Regions from separate parts of the Peribacillus sp. FW305-BF15 genome, predicted to be linked through region 1. Evidence: riboswitches for the same ligand, from Rfam matches in the RefSeq annotation. Region 1 holds a riboswitch; each other region holds the start of a gene.

Region 1 (4,195 bases):
GCCTGAGGCATACCGAGGGACAATTGGCTCCGGACAAGTGGGGATTACAACATATGCCGTTCCGGAGGGTTCAATGGGCTTTTGGGAAAATCGTTTGGGTAAATTTAATATAGACTTTGAAAAGGTTTCACGTTTCGGTGAGGAATATCTTGAGTTCCAAGACCCACATAGTTTGAAACTTGAACTGGTTGAGCGTAAAGAAGGTAAAAATAGCGAGTGGTCATTCGGCGGTGTACCAGCTGATAAGGCGGTCAAGGGTTTCGGCGGAGCTGTATTATTGACGTCAAAACCGATCAAAACGATGGAACTTTTAGAGGAAGTGATGGGCCTTCAAAAGGTTGGGGAAGAGGGCGATTTCATCCGCTTCAAATCCACATCGGATATCGGCAATTTGATCGATGTTAAAAAAACGGTTTTACCAAACGGTAAAATCGGAGTGGGAACTGTCCATCACATTGCATGGCGTGCGAGCGATAATGAAGATCATAAAGAATGGAGGGAGCATATCGGTAACCATGGCTATGGTGTGACACCCTTTACAGACCGACAATACTTCAATGCCATTTATTTCAGGGAAGATGGAGGCATACTCTTTGAAGTAGCCACAGATCCACCTGGCTTTGCTCATGATGAAACGAAAGAAACGATGGGCAGTAAATTAATGCTGCCGCCATGGTTGGAAGAAAAGCGGGAAGTTATGGAAAAAACGTTACTGCCGGCAGTGCCGAGAGTACTAGAGGAGGATAAATGATGAAACATATTTTTCAAAAAGGAAGTAATCCAGAAGCCCCGTTACTACTGCTGTTACATGGCACTGGAGGAACGGAAACAGATCTCTTGCCATTATCCGAAATGGTTTCACCGGGTTCGTCCGTACTGAGCGTACGGGGAAATGTACTTGAAAATGGAATGCCCCGTTATTTCCGACGGTTAGCTGAAGGGGTTTTTGATGAAGAGGATTTGATTTTCCGAACGAAGGAGCTTTATGACTTCTTGGAATCAGCGTCCGGAAAATATGACTTCGACCGTGACAGAGTGGTGGCATTAGGTTATTCCAATGGTGCAAATATAGCGGCAAGTTTGCTGTTCCATTACGAGGGGGCCTTACAAGGAGCAATTCTTCATCATCCAATGGTTCCAAGACGAGGGATCGCTTTGCCGTCCCTTTCAGATATACCTGTATTTATTGCTGCAGGTAAAAACGATCCGATTTGCCCGGCAGAAGAAACTGAAGAACTTAATCAACTTTTACAGCAAGCTGGCGCAACAGTTGAAGTTCAATGGGAAAATTATGGTCATCAGTTAACACGTTCAGAGGTTGATGCAGCAGGTTCATGGTTTCAAAAGAACTTTTTATAAGAATGAGAGGGAATGAAGATGATTTCTGTTAACCCTGAAAGTCTGACTGAACGGGATAATTATAAGTTTTTGACTGGAAGCATTATACCGAGACCTATAGCGCTGGTTACGACACAATCCGAAACCGGTACAATCAATATAGCGCCGTTCAGCTTTTTTAACATAGTCAGTTCAAATCCTCCGATGATTTCCATTTCTGTTCAACGGAAAGAAGGAGTTTCAAAGGATACAGCCCGAAATGCAATTCAAACAGGTGAGTTCGTTGTTCATATCACAGACGAAAATAATGTTGCTGATGCAAATCGAACGGCCAAGGAACTCCCATCTGAAGAAAGTGAATTGGGTCTTACTAATTTCACGCTGGCTGTTAGTGATAGGGTATCCGTACCAGGATTGGAAGAAGCGAAGGTGCGTTTTGAATGTACATTAGAGCAATCGATTCCATTGGCAGGTTCCAAGAATGAACCTGGTTGTGATTTACTGATAGGGAAAATAGTCTGCTATCATATAGAGCAAGATATTTACCATAATGGCCGTATTGACCCGAATGGGCTAAAACCTGTAGCAAGATTAGCAGGTCATACTTATACAAAACTAGGGGAATTATTTGAAATAGAACGTCCTTAAGGAAAAAGAAAAAAATGGCGACATCTTTTAAGATGTTGCCATTTTTAAGACCAAAATGACCCCGGTTAGTTTTATTTGCCATTATAATACGCTTAGCGCCTGTTCCAAAAATAAGCAACCTTTTAATATTAATGCCGCAGACGCCATGATCGTTAGCATTTAAAAGGAAGTCTTTACATTCCGAAACAAAACTTGACAAATTTTTCATAGATTGATAAAGTTATAAAAAAATAATTTCTTATCCAGAGAGGTGGAGGGACTGGCCCTATGAAACCTCAGCAACAGGTCTACAAAGACACTGTGCTAATTCCAGGGGGTGAAACCTTGATAGATAAGACCGTACGTGTTTATTTGTCAGTAACGCACTCTTTTTTAGAGTGCGTTTTCGTTTTTTCTGGATGCAAGATTAAGGAGAGTAAGAATGGATAACAAAAGGAAGCATGATTTTCAAAGGCAAATGCAAGCACGGCATATAATAATGCTATCGCTTGGCGGGGTGATTGGAACTGGTTTATTCTTAAGTTCGGGTTATACGATTCAACAGGCTGGTCCGTTCGGAACCATCCTTTCGTATCTGATTGGTGCATTGGTGGTTTATCTAGTCATGCTATGTCTAGGTGAACTATCAGTGCATATGCCCGAGACAGGTGCGTTTCATAGTTACGCTGCCAAATACATCGGACCAGGGACAGGATATACAGTAGCCTGGTTGTATTGGCTAACCTGGACTGTTGCACTAGGTTCGGAATTCACGGCTGCAGGATTGTTGATGCAGCGATGGTTCCCATCAATCAGTGTCTGGATATGGAGTGCTCTATTTGCCATTTTGGTTTTGGCATTAAATGCGTGGACCGTTAAGTTTTTCGCTGAATCCGAATTCTGGTTTGCGTCTATAAAGGTATTTGCTATTGTAATATTCATTATTCTGGGAGCTGCGGCAATGATAGGTTTCATTCCAATGATTAACACACAATCAGCTCCGTTATTTTCCAATGTTACAAGTGCAGGTTTATTTCCAAACGGTGCTTTTGCCATTCTAATGACGATGCTCGCGGTGAATTTTGCATTTTCTGGAACTGAATTGATCGGAGTTGCAGCTGGAGAAACTGTGAATCCGGAAAAAACGATTCCAAAGGCAATCCGTATGACATTATGGAGATTGATTATCTTTTTTGTAGGTACCATCGTTGTTTTATCCGCATTATTGCCTGTTTCGGATGCAAGCGTATTAGAGAGCCCCTTTGTTGCCGTTCTAGAACGAATTGGAGTGCCGTATGCAGCGGATATTATGAACTTTGTTATATTAACTGCTATTTTGTCTGCTGCGAACTCAGGACTATATGCCTCATCCAGGATGCTTTGGTCACTTGCAGATAAGAAAACTATTTCACCAATATTTGCAAAATTGACAAAACGGGGTGTTCCCTTGAATGCAGTCCTTTTCAGTATGCTGGGCGGTGTTTTAGCACTTTTCTCGAGTATTATTGCGCCGGATACTGTATATATAGTGCTTGTATCCATTTCTGGACTAGCCGTGGTTATAGTTTGGATGAGTATTAGCGCGTCACAGTTTCTATTTCGCAGACGATATATAAACGAAGGAAACTCAGTTAATGATTTGGCTTATCATACACCATTATATCCATTCGTACCAATCGTTTCATTTATGCTATGTCTTGCTTCTTGCATAGGAATTGCATTTGATCCTACACAAAGAATAGCACTATATTGTGGCATTCCGTTTATTTTGTTTTGCTATGGAAGTTATTATCTGACACAAACCATAAAGAAAAGAGGAGTAGACCATGAAAAATAAAATTAACCCAATTGAAGAAATTTTACAAGGTCATTCAGTTATGATTTTGGACGGAGCTTTAGCTACAGAGCTTGAAAGTCATGGGTGTGATTTGGACGATCCCCTGTGGTCTGCACGTGTATTACTTGAAAATCCAGAAGTGATTTACCAGGTGCACTCTGACTACTTTCGAGCTGGTGCTGACTGTGCGATAACGGCAAGCTATCAAGCAACAGTTGAAGGTTTCGCCCTCCGCGGAATACAAGAAAAAGAGGCATTGGATCTAATCAGGAAAACGGTTTTACTAGCAAGAAAAGCAAGAGATGACTTTTGGAAGGAAGAATATCAAACGATTAGACCTAAGCCATTGGTTGCTGCATCAGTTGGACCTTATGGGGCTTATCTTGCAGATGG
Region 2 (4,195 bases), on a different contig from region 1:
AGAAGAAATTGAAACAAACAGGCTTTTGCATTTAAAAAATCTTTTCATTGAATTAACTTTTCCCAACCTGAAAAGAAAATAACACCTCCAGCTGCCGTTTTCCATTATAATCGAATGAGAAACAGTATATATGGAGGTAATACATATGATCACTCATTTTCAATGGGAACCATTGCATAAGAATCTGCCAGGATGGAAAATTTCCTTTTATTTCAACAAGCAGGCAGTCAAAGCCTTATATCACAAAGATGGATCCATCGAGTGGACAGCCAATCCGCCTTCCGAAACAGATGAAACCCAACTCAAAAGCATGATACATGATTTAATGATCTTCCATGTTTATGAATGAAACCCCTTTACATTCATGAAATCGCTAAACAGAATAAAAAAAACTCCTTTGCCTAAAACTAAAGAAAAGGCTAGGAGGGATTTCTTTTGGATAAAGAAAAAATGACATTTTTGAAGGATACCGAATATGATGGCAAGGACTCCGTTTACCTGGATATCGACCGTATCATCAATGAAGGAATGGCGGGCGGAAATGTGTATGAAGTCGCTAACCTTCAGAACATCGAAGAAGCACATGATTTTTATGATGAAACAGATCCCAATGTCAATAAATGAATAATGTGGGCTCTCTTATGGAGAGCTCTCTTTTATATCAGTCAGACCGTTAAACGGATAGCAATCAAATAGTCCCATTCTCCCTCGCACTTAAAATATTTTCGTTTAATATCGATGTAATGATATGCTCTGAATCCCATTCATGCCCAGATATCTCGATAAGGGGATAGCGATTCGGTAAAACGACCTGCTGGATTTCACGAACGGTCAGCCCTTGAGAATGCAAGCGTAAAATTTCCCCTTGGAGGTTTTCCAGATAATCCAGTTTTTTTCGAAACATCTCCTTCCCATCAGGGACATGCCCAGCATGACAGCAAAACACTTCCCCGAAGTCATATTGAAGCAATCTTTTTATCGAATCGATGATTACCGGGACGGACTCTTCCCGTAAAACAAGCTTTGTTTTTGGGGTTACGAAAAGGTCTCCTGAAAAGAGCACGCCATTATTGTGATTCAAATACACCATATGGTCCTTTGCATGACCTGGGGTAAAAATCGGCTCCCACGTTTCGGTACGGGAACGAATGGCCTTCCCTAGCGGCTCAGCTTTAAAGGCGTCTCTCTTTCCCCAGAAAATTTTGCGATATTCAGGATATTCAGCATCCTTTGCACAAACCTCAACCGACATCGGGTGAATGAAAAGAGGGACCTTTTTATGTTCCTGTATCCAGGCAGCACCCCCCGTATGGTCTTCATGATAGTGAGTCAGGGCCACTGAGTCGAAGTCTGCGGATTCATAGAATGGAATAAGCTCTTCCAATAAAATCTGTGCGCCAGTATCTATCAATAGGCCATCCGTTAAAAAGACATACACACTCATCCCCGCCTTGTTCCCGCCAGGAGTCCCATGCACGCAAACCACATCATTTATCGTCTTGATCTCTATCATTCGGTTTCCTCCCCATCATTGTATAAATATAGTTTCATCTTCCTTTTTTTAACTTTACTATAATAACTGTAGTACCACTTTACCTTTTTGACAAGGAAATATTGGAATGAATAGCCTCGATGAAAATGCTGGATTATTGCTTAATAGCCCATTTTCCATGAATCGTTTTAACGGACTGTACCAGATTTAATGACAAAAAAGTAAAAGTAACGATTGACAATGCCGGATTTTACAAATAATATAGATTATATTATAAAACTTGAAATATTCTAAAATAATAATTTACTTATCAAGAGTGACGGAGGGATCAGGCCCTGTGATGTCCGGCAACCGCCCTTAGGGAACGGTGCCAATTCCTGCAGAATGATTGCATTCTGAAAGATAAGCCGAGATATGATTTCGCTGCCTCTTTCTGAATGATAGAGGCAGCTTTTTTAATGTTTAAGGGGGAAAGCTCATGATTGAAATCCGTTCAGTCCGAAAGGAATACGTCTCGAAGAAAAACCGAGTTATCGGAGTGGATAACGTAACTTTAACCATTCAAACTGGTGAAATATATGGAATTGTCGGCTACAGCGGAGCTGGAAAAAGCTCATTGCTCCGCTGCTTGAATTTGCTTGAACGTCCGACAGGTGGAAATATCATTATCGACGGCATTGATTTAACCTCTTTATCTAGCAAAGAGCTTCGTAAACAACGGCAAAAAATCGGGATGATATTCCAGCACTTTTCCCTGGTCAGTTCAAAAACCGTTTATGAAAATGTCGCTTTCGCCTTAAGGGCCGCGCATCGATCGAAGGACGCGACTATGTTACGTGTATTGGAATTGTTGGAAATAGTGGGGCTCAGCGATAAGAAAGATGTCTATCCTGCACAGCTTAGCGGTGGACAGAAGCAACGGGTCGGCATAGCTCGCGCGTTAGCAAATGAACCCACTGTACTATTATGTGATGAAGCGACTTCAGCCCTTGATCCAACAACTACAAAAGCGATTTTACAGTTATTGAAAAAGATAAGCAGTGAGCTTGGTATCACCATCGTGTTGATTACACATGAAATGGAAGTGGTCAAAGAACTATGCCACCGAGTCGCCGTGATGCAGGATGGCCGGGTAATTGAAGAAGGACCCGTTTATGAAATATTTTCACAGCCCAAACAGGAGTTAACGAAGCAATTCATTAGCAGTGTACTGGATTTCGAACTCCCTTCGCACTTGATTGAAGAAAGTGAAGGTACGATTATTAAGATCCAATTCGAAGGGCAAACCGCCGGTGAATCGATTCTTTCGGATACTCTCCAATCCCATGCAGTAAAGGGAAATATTTTACACGGTAAAATTGAGTATATCCAGGATGTTCCTTTAGGCTTTTTAATCATCGAGTTAATTGGCGATGCCGTCCAAATTCATTCGGCATTGGAATATATAAAAAATCGTTCCAGTTCTGTGGAGGTGTTAAAACATGTCACTGCTTAATCCCATCGTAAATATTTTACCTGATCTTAATAAAGCCTTTCTTGAAACGATTTATATGGTCGGCGTTTCTCTTGCAGTAGCCCTGCTGATCGGTTTACCGCTTGGAGTATTGCTATTTACAACAACAAGGAATTTATTTTTTGAAAATGGCATCGTGAATCGATCTCTCGGTTTCGCAGTCAATATTGTCCGTTCAATCCCGTTCATCATTCTTTTGGTCGCCCTCCTTCCTTTAACGGACCTACTTACAGGATCGACGATAGGGCCAAGAGCAGCTTCTGTTTCCCTGTCCGTATCCGCAATCCCTTTTTTTGCAAGGATTGTTGAAACGGCATTACGTGAAATAGACAGAGGAGTGATTGAAGCTGCAATTGCCGTAGGTGCCACTCCATGGATGATCATTAAGGATGTACTTCTTCCAGAGGCAAAACCGGGAATCATTCAAGGACTGACATTAACGACCATTTCGCTTATCGGTTACTCAGCAATGGCTGGGACAATCGGCGGTGGCGGAATTGGCGACCTGGCCATCCGGTACGGATATTACCGATATGACAACACAGTCATGATCACGACGATCGTCGTGCTGATCTGCCTTGTGCAACTCATTCAAATGGTTGGTGACAAAGTTTCATACATAGTTAACAAGCGATAGGTTTAATCACTTTTTTTAATGACTCAATACATTTCATTACTCAGGAGGAATTTCAAATGAAGAAAATAGCTTCGTTATTATCAGTCTGTGCACTTGCACTCGGCTTGGCAGCTTGCGGGAGCGATGATGCATCCCCAAATACAGAAGACAAAAAAGAATTGAAGATCGGGGCGACTACCGGGCCGTACGCCGATATGGTTAAGGAGGCCATCAAACCAGGTCTGGAAGATCTCGGATACAAAATAGAGATCGTCGAATTCACCGACTATATCCAGCCGAATAAGTCGCTTGGCAACAACTCGATCGACGCCAACCTTTTCCAGCATAAAGTGTACATGGATAACTTCGCTAAAGAAAATGATTTAAAGCTTTCCGACCTTATCATAGTTCCAACAGCGCCAATGGGCATATATTCTAATAAGTATAATTCATTGAAAGAAGTGAAAGACGGTACATCCCTTGCAGTGCCCAATGATCCGGTTAACCTGGCACGTGCACTAAAAGTGCTGGTGGATGAAGGGTTGATTGAAGTCGATCCAAATGTCGACCCTTT
Region 3 (4,195 bases), on a different contig from region 1:
ACTAATTGATGCAGGAATGGAAAGAAGAAGAGTGTAAGCTTGCTGTTGAAAATGGGGAAACCTTTTGCTTATATTTATATACACCTTTATGCGGAACCTGTCAGGTGGCCTCCAAGATGCTGACGATATCCTTGGAGCTTTTCCCCGAATTGAAGGCAGGCAAAATGAATATGAACTATATCCAAGCAATTGCCGAATCATATGAAATCGAAAGTGTTCCTTGCTTATTGCTTTTCAAAGAAGGGCAGCTGCACAAGAAAATATATGCCTTTCAATCCGTTCCTTATTTGTACGGATTGCTTAAGGAAATCAGTTAGGAAACCAATCAGAACCGCGGTTGGTTTTCTTTGTTGCTGACATTTGAATGAGAGCAGGAAATAAACAAAGAATATTCTAACAATTCATTGACTGATTTAATCTAAAATGCTATATTTTGAATTAAGTAATGGCAGAATTTAATAGTTCTTATCAAGAGTGGCGGAGGGACTGGCCCGACGAAGCCCGGCAACCGGTATAAATTTTTATATACGGTGCTAATTCCAGCAGAGTGTTGGCTCTGGTAGATGAGGTGTATTCTTGAAACCTCTTCTTATTGAAGTGGTTTTTTTGTTTATAAAAAGCCAGATTTCATATAAATCCAACTAAATCCATAGAAAAAGGTGAAATTAAATGTCAGAGAAAAAGTTGCGTTTTGAAACATTGAGTGTTCATGGCGGTCTGCAAGCTGATGAAACAGGTGTCCGTGCCGTTCCTATCTACCAAAGCAATGCATACTTGTTCAAGGACACCGACCATGCAGCAAATTTATTTGGCCTGAAGGAGAATGGCTATATATATTCACGGCTTCATAATCCCACGGTCAGCGTTTTTGAGGAAAGAATGGCCTTATTGGAAGGCGGTATCGGCGGATTGGCAACGGCAAGCGGAATGGCTGCCATCTCACTTTCAATCCTGAATATTGCTGCTGCAGGGGATGAGATTGTTTCAGCCTCTACATTATATGGCGGTACGTATAACCTTTTCGAAAACACTCTTCCTAAATATGGGATCAAAGTGAAGTTCGTTTCTCCCGATGACCCTGAGAATTTCAAAAGGGCGATTACACCAAGAACTAAAGCCATTTTTGCTGAAACGATCGGAAATCCAAGTTTGAGGGTGCTCGATATTGAAGCGGTAGCGGAAATCGCCCACGAAGCCGGCATACCTTTAATCATTGATAATACCTTCGCGACACCGTATCTTTGCAGACCAATTGATTTTGGAGCGGATATTGTCATCCATTCCGCTACAAAATGGCTTCTTGGAAATGGAACGACGCTAGGCGGTGTCATCGTTGATGGAGGGAAATTCGATTGGAACTCGCCGAACTATCCTGGCTTCACGGAGCCTGACCCAAGTTACGACGGTCTGGTATACGCCGAGGCAGTTGGCCCTGCCGCATTCATAACGAAAGCCCGGGTCCAGTTACTACGTGATTTGGGCCCTGCGCTAAGTGCCCAAAGTGCATTCCAGTTTACGCTTGGACTTGAAACGCTGCATGTAAGGATGAAAGAGCATCTATCAAACACCAAGTCTGTCATCCAATATTTAAAAAACCATCCTGCCGTGACCTGGGTTTCACATCCTGGTGATGAGGATCATCCCGATAAAGCCCTTTCGGATAAATATTTGCCAAAGGGAGCTGGATCTGTCGTGACATTTGGGATTCAAGGTAATCGCGAAGCTGGGGCAAAACTTATCAATTCGGTGGAATTATGGTCCCATGTGGCGAATGTAGGGGATGCGAAGAGCTTGATCATCCACCCAGCAAGTACGACCCATCAACAATTGAATGAGGCGGGTCTTGCGAAAGCGGGTGTAAGCGCCGATCAAGTCCGTTTATCGATTGGGATTGAAAATGTAGACGACTTAATAGAAGATTTGGAGCAGGCAATTGAAAAGGCGACGAACATCGTCTCCTTGACTTCCAAAACGCTTTAAGCAAAGTTCCTGTTCATTCTTGTACTAGAAATAATATACATTGCGCTCCTTTTTTATCTATGATAAAATTTCTCCATACTAAAGAACTTAATGATGTACAAATATTCTATATATTAGCTCTTATCAAGAGAGGTGGAGGGATGTGCCCGATGAAACCCGGCAACCGACAAGGAGATTTCCTTGGAAAGGTGCCAATTCACACAAAGTTTAATCACTTTGGAAGATGAGAGGAAGGCCTGTTTCTTCACCTGCCTTTCTGCTCATGCAGAAAGGTTTTTTCTATTTTAATTGGGAAAACTTTTACATGATAGGAGAAACAGACTAATAATGTAGAGAAATCAACTAAGTTCATAGGTTTTATTGGATAAAAGAGGTGAGGGTTAATGATTACATTGACGAAAGTCAGTAAGCTGTTCCGAACAGGAAAAGGAAACAGTGAGACGATCAAGGCTGTAAATAATGTGAATGTTGAAATAAATAAAGGCGAGATTTTCGGGATCATCGGTTACAGTGGAGCGGGGAAAAGTACTTTGATCAGAATGCTCAATGGATTGGAAACACCGACAGAGGGATCCGTTGTGGTGGCTGAAAAGGAAATTTCAAAAATTAAAGGGGCTCAGCTCCGTAAGGCCCGTCAAGAAATCAGCATGATTTTCCAGCATTTCAATCTATTATGGTCAAGGACCGTTCAGGAGAATATATCTTTCCCGTTGGAAATTGCAGGTATTTCTAAACCTGAACGCACCAAGCGTGTGAACGAATTGATCAAGTTAGTCGGACTTGAAGGCAGGGAAAAGGCCTATCCTTCGCAATTAAGCGGAGGGCAAAAGCAAAGGGTGGGCATAGCCAGGGCTCTGGCAAATGACCCTAAAGTGCTGCTGTGTGATGAAGCGACTTCTGCATTGGATCCGCAGACTACCGACTCCATACTCGAATTGCTTGTTGACATCAATCAGCGTTTGGGATTGACGATCGTCTTGATTACGCATGAAATGCATGTAATACGTAAAATCTGCCATCGCGTCGCCGTGATGGAAAGCGGGCAGGTTGTTGAACAGGGTCCTGTCCTGGATGTCTTCAAGAATCCTAAAGAACAAATGACGAAGCGTTTCGTGCAACAGGTAACGGAACCGGAAGAAACGAAAGAAACGATGGACCATTTGCTCGAACGCTATCCAGCAGGCAAAGTGATTCAATTGACCTTTGTAGGTGATCATGCAGAAAGCCCATTGATCACCAAGCTTGTACGTAACTTCGAGTTGGATGTCAATATCGTTCAAGGTAAGATATCCCAAACAAGAAGCGGTTCATATGGAACATTGTTTATCCATCTAGATGGCAAAGAGGATGAAATGCTCCGCGCAATCGAATTCATTAGAGCACAGCAGGTAGGCGTGGAGGTGATTACTCATGCTTGAAGAATTATTGCCGAATGTTGATTGGGAAGACATCATTGAAGCTACGAAAGAAACGCTTTACATGACAAGCGTCTCTGTAGTGGCAACCTTTTTTATAGGCATAATACTAGGATTGATCCTTTTCCTGACAGGGAAGGGTAATATGTGGCAAAACCGGGCTGTCAACGGAATCATGAGTGCTGTCGTCAATATATTCCGTTCCATTCCATTTCTTATTTTGATCGTGCTGCTCATTCCTTTCACTAAAGCGCTTGTCGGTTCCATGATCGGTGAGAACGCTGCACTGCCGGCACTTATTATCGGTGCTGCCCCATTTTATGCGCGTATGGTTGAAATCGGCCTTCGTGAAATCGATAAAGGTGTAATTGAAGCCGCTAAATCGATGGGGGCAAAAACGAGCACGATCATTTGGAAGGTCCTTCTTCCAGAGTCGATGCCTGCCCTTATTTCCGGGATTACCGTAACATCGATTGCATTGGTTGGATATACCGCAATGGCCGGGGTCATCGGCGCTGGCGGGCTTGGTAACCTAGCCTATTTGGACGGCTATCAAAGAAATCAAAATGACGTTACGCTTGTAGCGACAATCGTTATTCTAATTATCGTCTTCATAATTCAAATTATTGGAGATGTGATTACATCTAAATTGGACAAAAGATAAAGGGAGATGAATAGGATGAAAAAGTTTTTAGGATTTGCATTAATCTTAGTGTTATCTATCGCTTTGGCTGCTTGTGGAAGTGAAAAGGATAAAAGCAGCAGCGATACGGAAAAAGAATCGAAGAAAATAGTTGTAG
Region 4 (4,195 bases), on a different contig from region 1:
GGGTCAGACGACGATTACAGCGAAAACAAAAGAACTAGTTTCCAACAATGTAACTGATTTAATGGAGGCACTACAAGCATCCATAGACCGTACAAAACATGATGAACCGGAAAAGAAAAAGACGACCCGAAAGAAAGCGGCACCGAAAAAAAAGAAACAAGCGTAAACAGGAAGCTGAGCGGAAGACGGATGATGTCGCTCGGCTTTCTGCTTGTTTTTGCAAGGAATCAGGCTTCTAATAAGATGAAAAGGTCTTGATAAAGAGGGAAGGAATGTACAAACAGGTGAGTCGATCACGATGCAAGAAACTGAATGGAATTACAGGAAATTAGTGGATATTGACGAAAGCAAAAAAAATTCGCTCCCTAAAGAGCGACAATGAGGAATTCAATCGTGAAAATCAACATATAGGCGAACGGTTGTAGTTTTCGACTATATATTGTGTTCATATTCTACCATATTTAATTCTGAAATAGCAACTAAATTACTGAAACTAACCTATGAATTTTTCTGGAAATCAATGATATTTCGCCCATTTCCGCCGCATATGGCTTTTTCATTTCATATACATATAAAAAGGTACTGAATAAAATGGATTTTTAGTATAATTTATACATATAGAACGATATAAATTTAATATGAATGGAAGATGCAAAATGGAAAATGGGAAAATCAAATCACTACATGCGGGGAAGCCGAAACAAGAAATTTTTTCGAATATCGATATCTTTTCAGCCATGGATAAACAAGCACAGGATAATTTGAAAGTGACTAAAGCTGGCATAATCGGTGATGGTGTCGGTAATGTAAAGTTCCATGGAGGTCCTGATCGGGCTTTGTGCTTTTACCCATTTGAGCATTATTCATTATGGAATGAAAAATTCTCTAAAGAGCTGGATATCCCTGCATTCGGTGAAAATTTAACTATAGGGGGGATGAAGGAAGAAACAACATATATCGGCGATATTTATCAAATAGGCGATGTGATTGTTCAAATTAACCAAGGGAGGATACCTTGTTCGACCATTTCCCTCTTCAATCAAGAACCTAAGTTTTTGGAACTCGTGCTGAAAACGAGTTTCACTGGTTATTTTGCAAGAGTACTTCAAGAAGGAACGATAAATAAACAAAACGAGATTGTGCTGATAGATCGTCTACAAGAAAAAATTTCTGTCCATTACGCAGCAGAGGTCATCCTTCATAAACGGGATGGGCTTGAAGGTGCTAAGGCTTTACTAACACTAGACTCGTTAGCGGAAGACTGGAAACAAAGGATCTTGAAGAGGGTTCAAGCAGCAAAAGATTGAATGATTTTTGCAAAAGTGAAAAAAATGTCGATCAGGTATTGAAATTGACAGACTATTAATGTAAATTAAATATAATCAAATTTTGAAATCTTATGAAAATTATATAAATGGATCTTATCGAGAGAGGTGGAGGGACTGGCCCGAAGAAACCTCAGCAACCAGCTTACGCAAAGGTGCTAAATCCAGCAAGCAGAGCTTGATAGATGAGGAGAATGTTTCAAAAACCTTCTTCTTTGAGAAGGTTTTTTTTCCTTTTCTCTCATACTCATAGAATACGACAAAAACAGGATTGTTTTTGAGAGAGGGTGTAATGATGAATTTTCGTAAAGAATTAAAAGAAAGAATGCTGGTTGGGGAAGGGGCAATGGGGACCTTGCTTTACTCTAATGGCATTGATCAATGTTATGAGGAATTAAACTGCACGAACCCAGATCAAATAGAGTCCATCCATCGAGCCTATCTGGAAGCTGGTGCAGATATCCTTCAATCGAATACATACGGAGCCAATTTCAATAAATTGAAGCGGTATGGACTTGAAGATGAAGTGAGCAGAATCAATCGCCAGGGAGTCATTCTTGCTAAAAAAGCGGCAAAAGGAAAGGCATACGTCTTCGGCACCATAGGGGCACAGCGGAGTATCAGGAAATCGGATTTAAGCATGGAAGAGATAAAACGGGCTTTTCGTGAACAGCTATACAGTCTGTTGATGGAAAATCCTGATGGGATTCTTCTGGAAACATTTTATGACCTGGAAGAACTGGAAACCGTCCTGCAAATCGTTAAAAATGAAACCGGACTGCCGATTATCGCAAATGTCTCGATGCATGAACTGGGTAATCTTCAAAATGGAATCCATTTAAATGAAGCCTTTCAAAAACTCGAGCAATTGGGTGCCGATGTGGTTGGTGTGAATTGCCGCCTTGGACCACATCATATGATTCGGGCCTTGGAAGAAGTGAGTTTGCCAAAGCAAGCATCGATTGCCATTTACCCTAACGCCAGCCTGCCGGATTATGTCGATGGGAGGCTCGTTTATAAAGCTGTCCCGGAATATTTCGGTTCTAGTGCCCTGGAACTTCGTGAGCAAGGCGCCGCGATCATAGGAGGGTGCTGTGGAACGACTCCACTGCATATTCAAGCTGTAAAGCATGCAATTGGAAGTTTGGCTCCCGTGAAAGAGAAATTTACGAAATCCCGTGAAATAGAAGTAATTGAGGTGAACGATAGGGAATTGGAACTTCCCCTTTACGAAAAGGCCAAAACGGAACGGACGATTCTCGTTGAGCTTGATCCACCGAAAAAGCTAGGGATAGAGAGTTTCATGACTGGTGCTGAGGTTTTGAAAAAAGCAGGGGTCGATTCCATTACATTAGCGGATAATTCACTTGCCTCACCAAGGATATCGAATGATGCACTGGCTAATTTACTGAAGAACCAATTGAATATAAATCCGATGGTGCATATAACATGCCGTGATCGAAATTTGATTGGCCTGCAGTCACATTTAATGGGTCTGCAGACGGTAGGGCTGAACGAAATATTGATCATCACCGGAGACCCTTCAAAAATTGGGGACTTCCCGGGTGCCACTTCGGTTTACGATTTATCTTCCTTTGACCTGATAAGTATGGTCAAACAATTTAATGAAGGTCTTTCCTATTCCGGTCAAAGTTTGGGTCAACGGGCAAATTTTAAAATTGCGGCAGCTTTTAATCCCAATGTGAAATATCTGGATAAAGCCGTACTGAGAATGGAAAAGAAGATTGCCTGCGGTGCTCAATCCTTTTTGACACAGCCAATTTATTCCGTAGAGCAAATCGAAGAAGTATATGAAGCGACAAAACATCTGGAAACCCCGATTTTCATCGGTATCATGCCCTTAACAAGCACCCGGAACGCCGAATTCATCCATAATGAGATCCCGGGCATCAAATTGCCTGATAATGTTAGAAGGGCCATGGCTCTAGCGGGGGATGACCCTGTAAAGTCAAGGATTGAAGGGGTGAATATCGCGCGGGAACTGGTGGACGCGGCTAGGGAAAAATTCAAGGGCATATATTTAATCACTCCATTCCTTCGCTATGAAATGACGGCGGAACTAACGAAATATATTAGAAAAGTCGATAGTAAACAGACATCAGAGGTGGCAGTACATGAATAAAAAAGCGATTCAAGATCAGTTAAATTCTAAGATTCTCCTACTTGATGGGGCGATGGGAACGATGCTTCAAGCGGAGAATTTGACAGCAGACGATTTTGGCGGGGAACAATTCGAGGGCTGCAATGAATATTTATCACTGACGCAACCGGAAATCATCCAATCGATTCATGAAAAATATTTAGCAGCGGGCGCAGATATCATAGAAACAAATACCTTTGGAGCGACCAGCATCGTCCTTGAGGAATACCAAATAAGTACGATTGCCTACAAGCTAAATAAAATTTCAGCTGAGCTTGCCGTTAAAGCTTGTGAAAAGTATTCCAATGATGAATGGCCAAGATATGTAGCTGGCTCGATGGGCCCCACTACAAAAACGCTATCTGTAACGGGCGGAACGACTTTTGATGTTTTAACAGATTCTTATGAAGAGCAGGCACTGGGTCTCTTGGATGGCGGGGTAGACTTGCTGTTGGTGGAAACCTGTCAGGATATGCTTAATGTCAAGGCTGCCTTTTCTGGAATCAAAGCAGCATTCGCTAAAACGGGAAAAGATGTGCCTGTCATCATATCAGGAACAATCGAACCGATGGGCACGACACTTGCCGGCCAGTCCATAGAAGCTTTTTATTTATCGGTTGAACATATGAAGCCCGTAGCTGTCGGCCTTAATTGTGCAACAGGGCCGGAATTCATGATAGACCATATCAGGACACTTGCAGATATATCA

What was found. A riboswitch is a leader RNA that binds a small molecule or an ion and turns the genes downstream of it on or off. The one in region 1 is predicted to bind S-adenosylmethionine.
Region 2: it holds a riboswitch for S-adenosylmethionine, as region 1 does, so the genes downstream of both, AC3WLU_RS08590 (methionine ABC transporter ATP-binding protein) here and mmuP (S-methylmethionine permease) in region 1, are expected to answer to the same signal.
Region 3: it holds a riboswitch for S-adenosylmethionine, as region 1 does, so the genes downstream of both, AC3WLU_RS07045 (methionine ABC transporter ATP-binding protein) here and mmuP (S-methylmethionine permease) in region 1, are expected to answer to the same signal.
Region 4: it holds a riboswitch for S-adenosylmethionine, as region 1 does, so the genes downstream of both, AC3WLU_RS20770 (bifunctional homocysteine S-methyltransferase/methylenetetrahydrofolate reductase) here and mmuP (S-methylmethionine permease) in region 1, are expected to answer to the same signal.

Annotation. Positions count from the first base shown of each region.
Region 1 is NZ_JBYSYV010000012.1:144,218-148,412, reverse strand. It holds gene AC3WLU_RS14930 (ring-cleaving dioxygenase) at 1-751, shown strand, start outside; gene AC3WLU_RS14925 (alpha/beta hydrolase) at 751-1,359, shown strand; gene AC3WLU_RS14920 (flavin reductase family protein) at 1,378-1,986, shown strand; SAM riboswitch class I at 2,222-2,324, shown strand; gene mmuP (S-methylmethionine permease) at 2,408-3,802, shown strand; gene mmuM (homocysteine S-methyltransferase) at 3,792-4,195, shown strand, end outside.
Region 2 is NZ_JBYSYV010000006.1:219,405-223,599, reverse strand. It holds gene AC3WLU_RS08610 (YheC/YheD family endospore coat-associated protein) at 1-82, shown strand, start outside; gene AC3WLU_RS08605 (YheE family protein) at 146-349, shown strand; gene AC3WLU_RS08600 (hypothetical protein) at 436-624, shown strand; gene AC3WLU_RS08595 (MBL fold metallo-hydrolase) at 689-1,513, opposite strand; SAM riboswitch class I at 1,797-1,901, shown strand; gene AC3WLU_RS08590 (methionine ABC transporter ATP-binding protein) at 1,971-2,987, shown strand; gene AC3WLU_RS08585 (methionine ABC transporter permease) at 2,974-3,642, shown strand; gene AC3WLU_RS08580 (MetQ/NlpA family ABC transporter substrate-binding protein) at 3,699-4,195, shown strand, end outside.
Region 3 is NZ_JBYSYV010000005.1:151,806-156,000, reverse strand. It holds gene AC3WLU_RS07060 (toprim domain-containing protein) at 1-5, shown strand, start outside; gene AC3WLU_RS07055 (thioredoxin family protein) at 9-317, shown strand; SAM riboswitch class I at 463-570, shown strand; gene AC3WLU_RS07050 (O-acetylhomoserine aminocarboxypropyltransferase/cysteine synthase family protein) at 670-1,980, shown strand; SAM riboswitch class I at 2,098-2,210, shown strand; gene AC3WLU_RS07045 (methionine ABC transporter ATP-binding protein) at 2,364-3,398, shown strand; gene AC3WLU_RS07040 (methionine ABC transporter permease) at 3,391-4,059, shown strand; gene AC3WLU_RS07035 (MetQ/NlpA family ABC transporter substrate-binding protein) at 4,075-4,195, shown strand, end outside.
Region 4 is NZ_JBYSYV010000023.1:7,833-12,027, forward strand. It holds gene ku (non-homologous end joining protein Ku) at 1-166, shown strand, start outside; gene AC3WLU_RS20765 (MOSC domain-containing protein) at 657-1,307, shown strand; SAM riboswitch class I at 1,419-1,517, shown strand; gene AC3WLU_RS20770 (bifunctional homocysteine S-methyltransferase/methylenetetrahydrofolate reductase) at 1,621-3,468, shown strand; gene metH (methionine synthase) at 3,461-4,195, shown strand, end outside.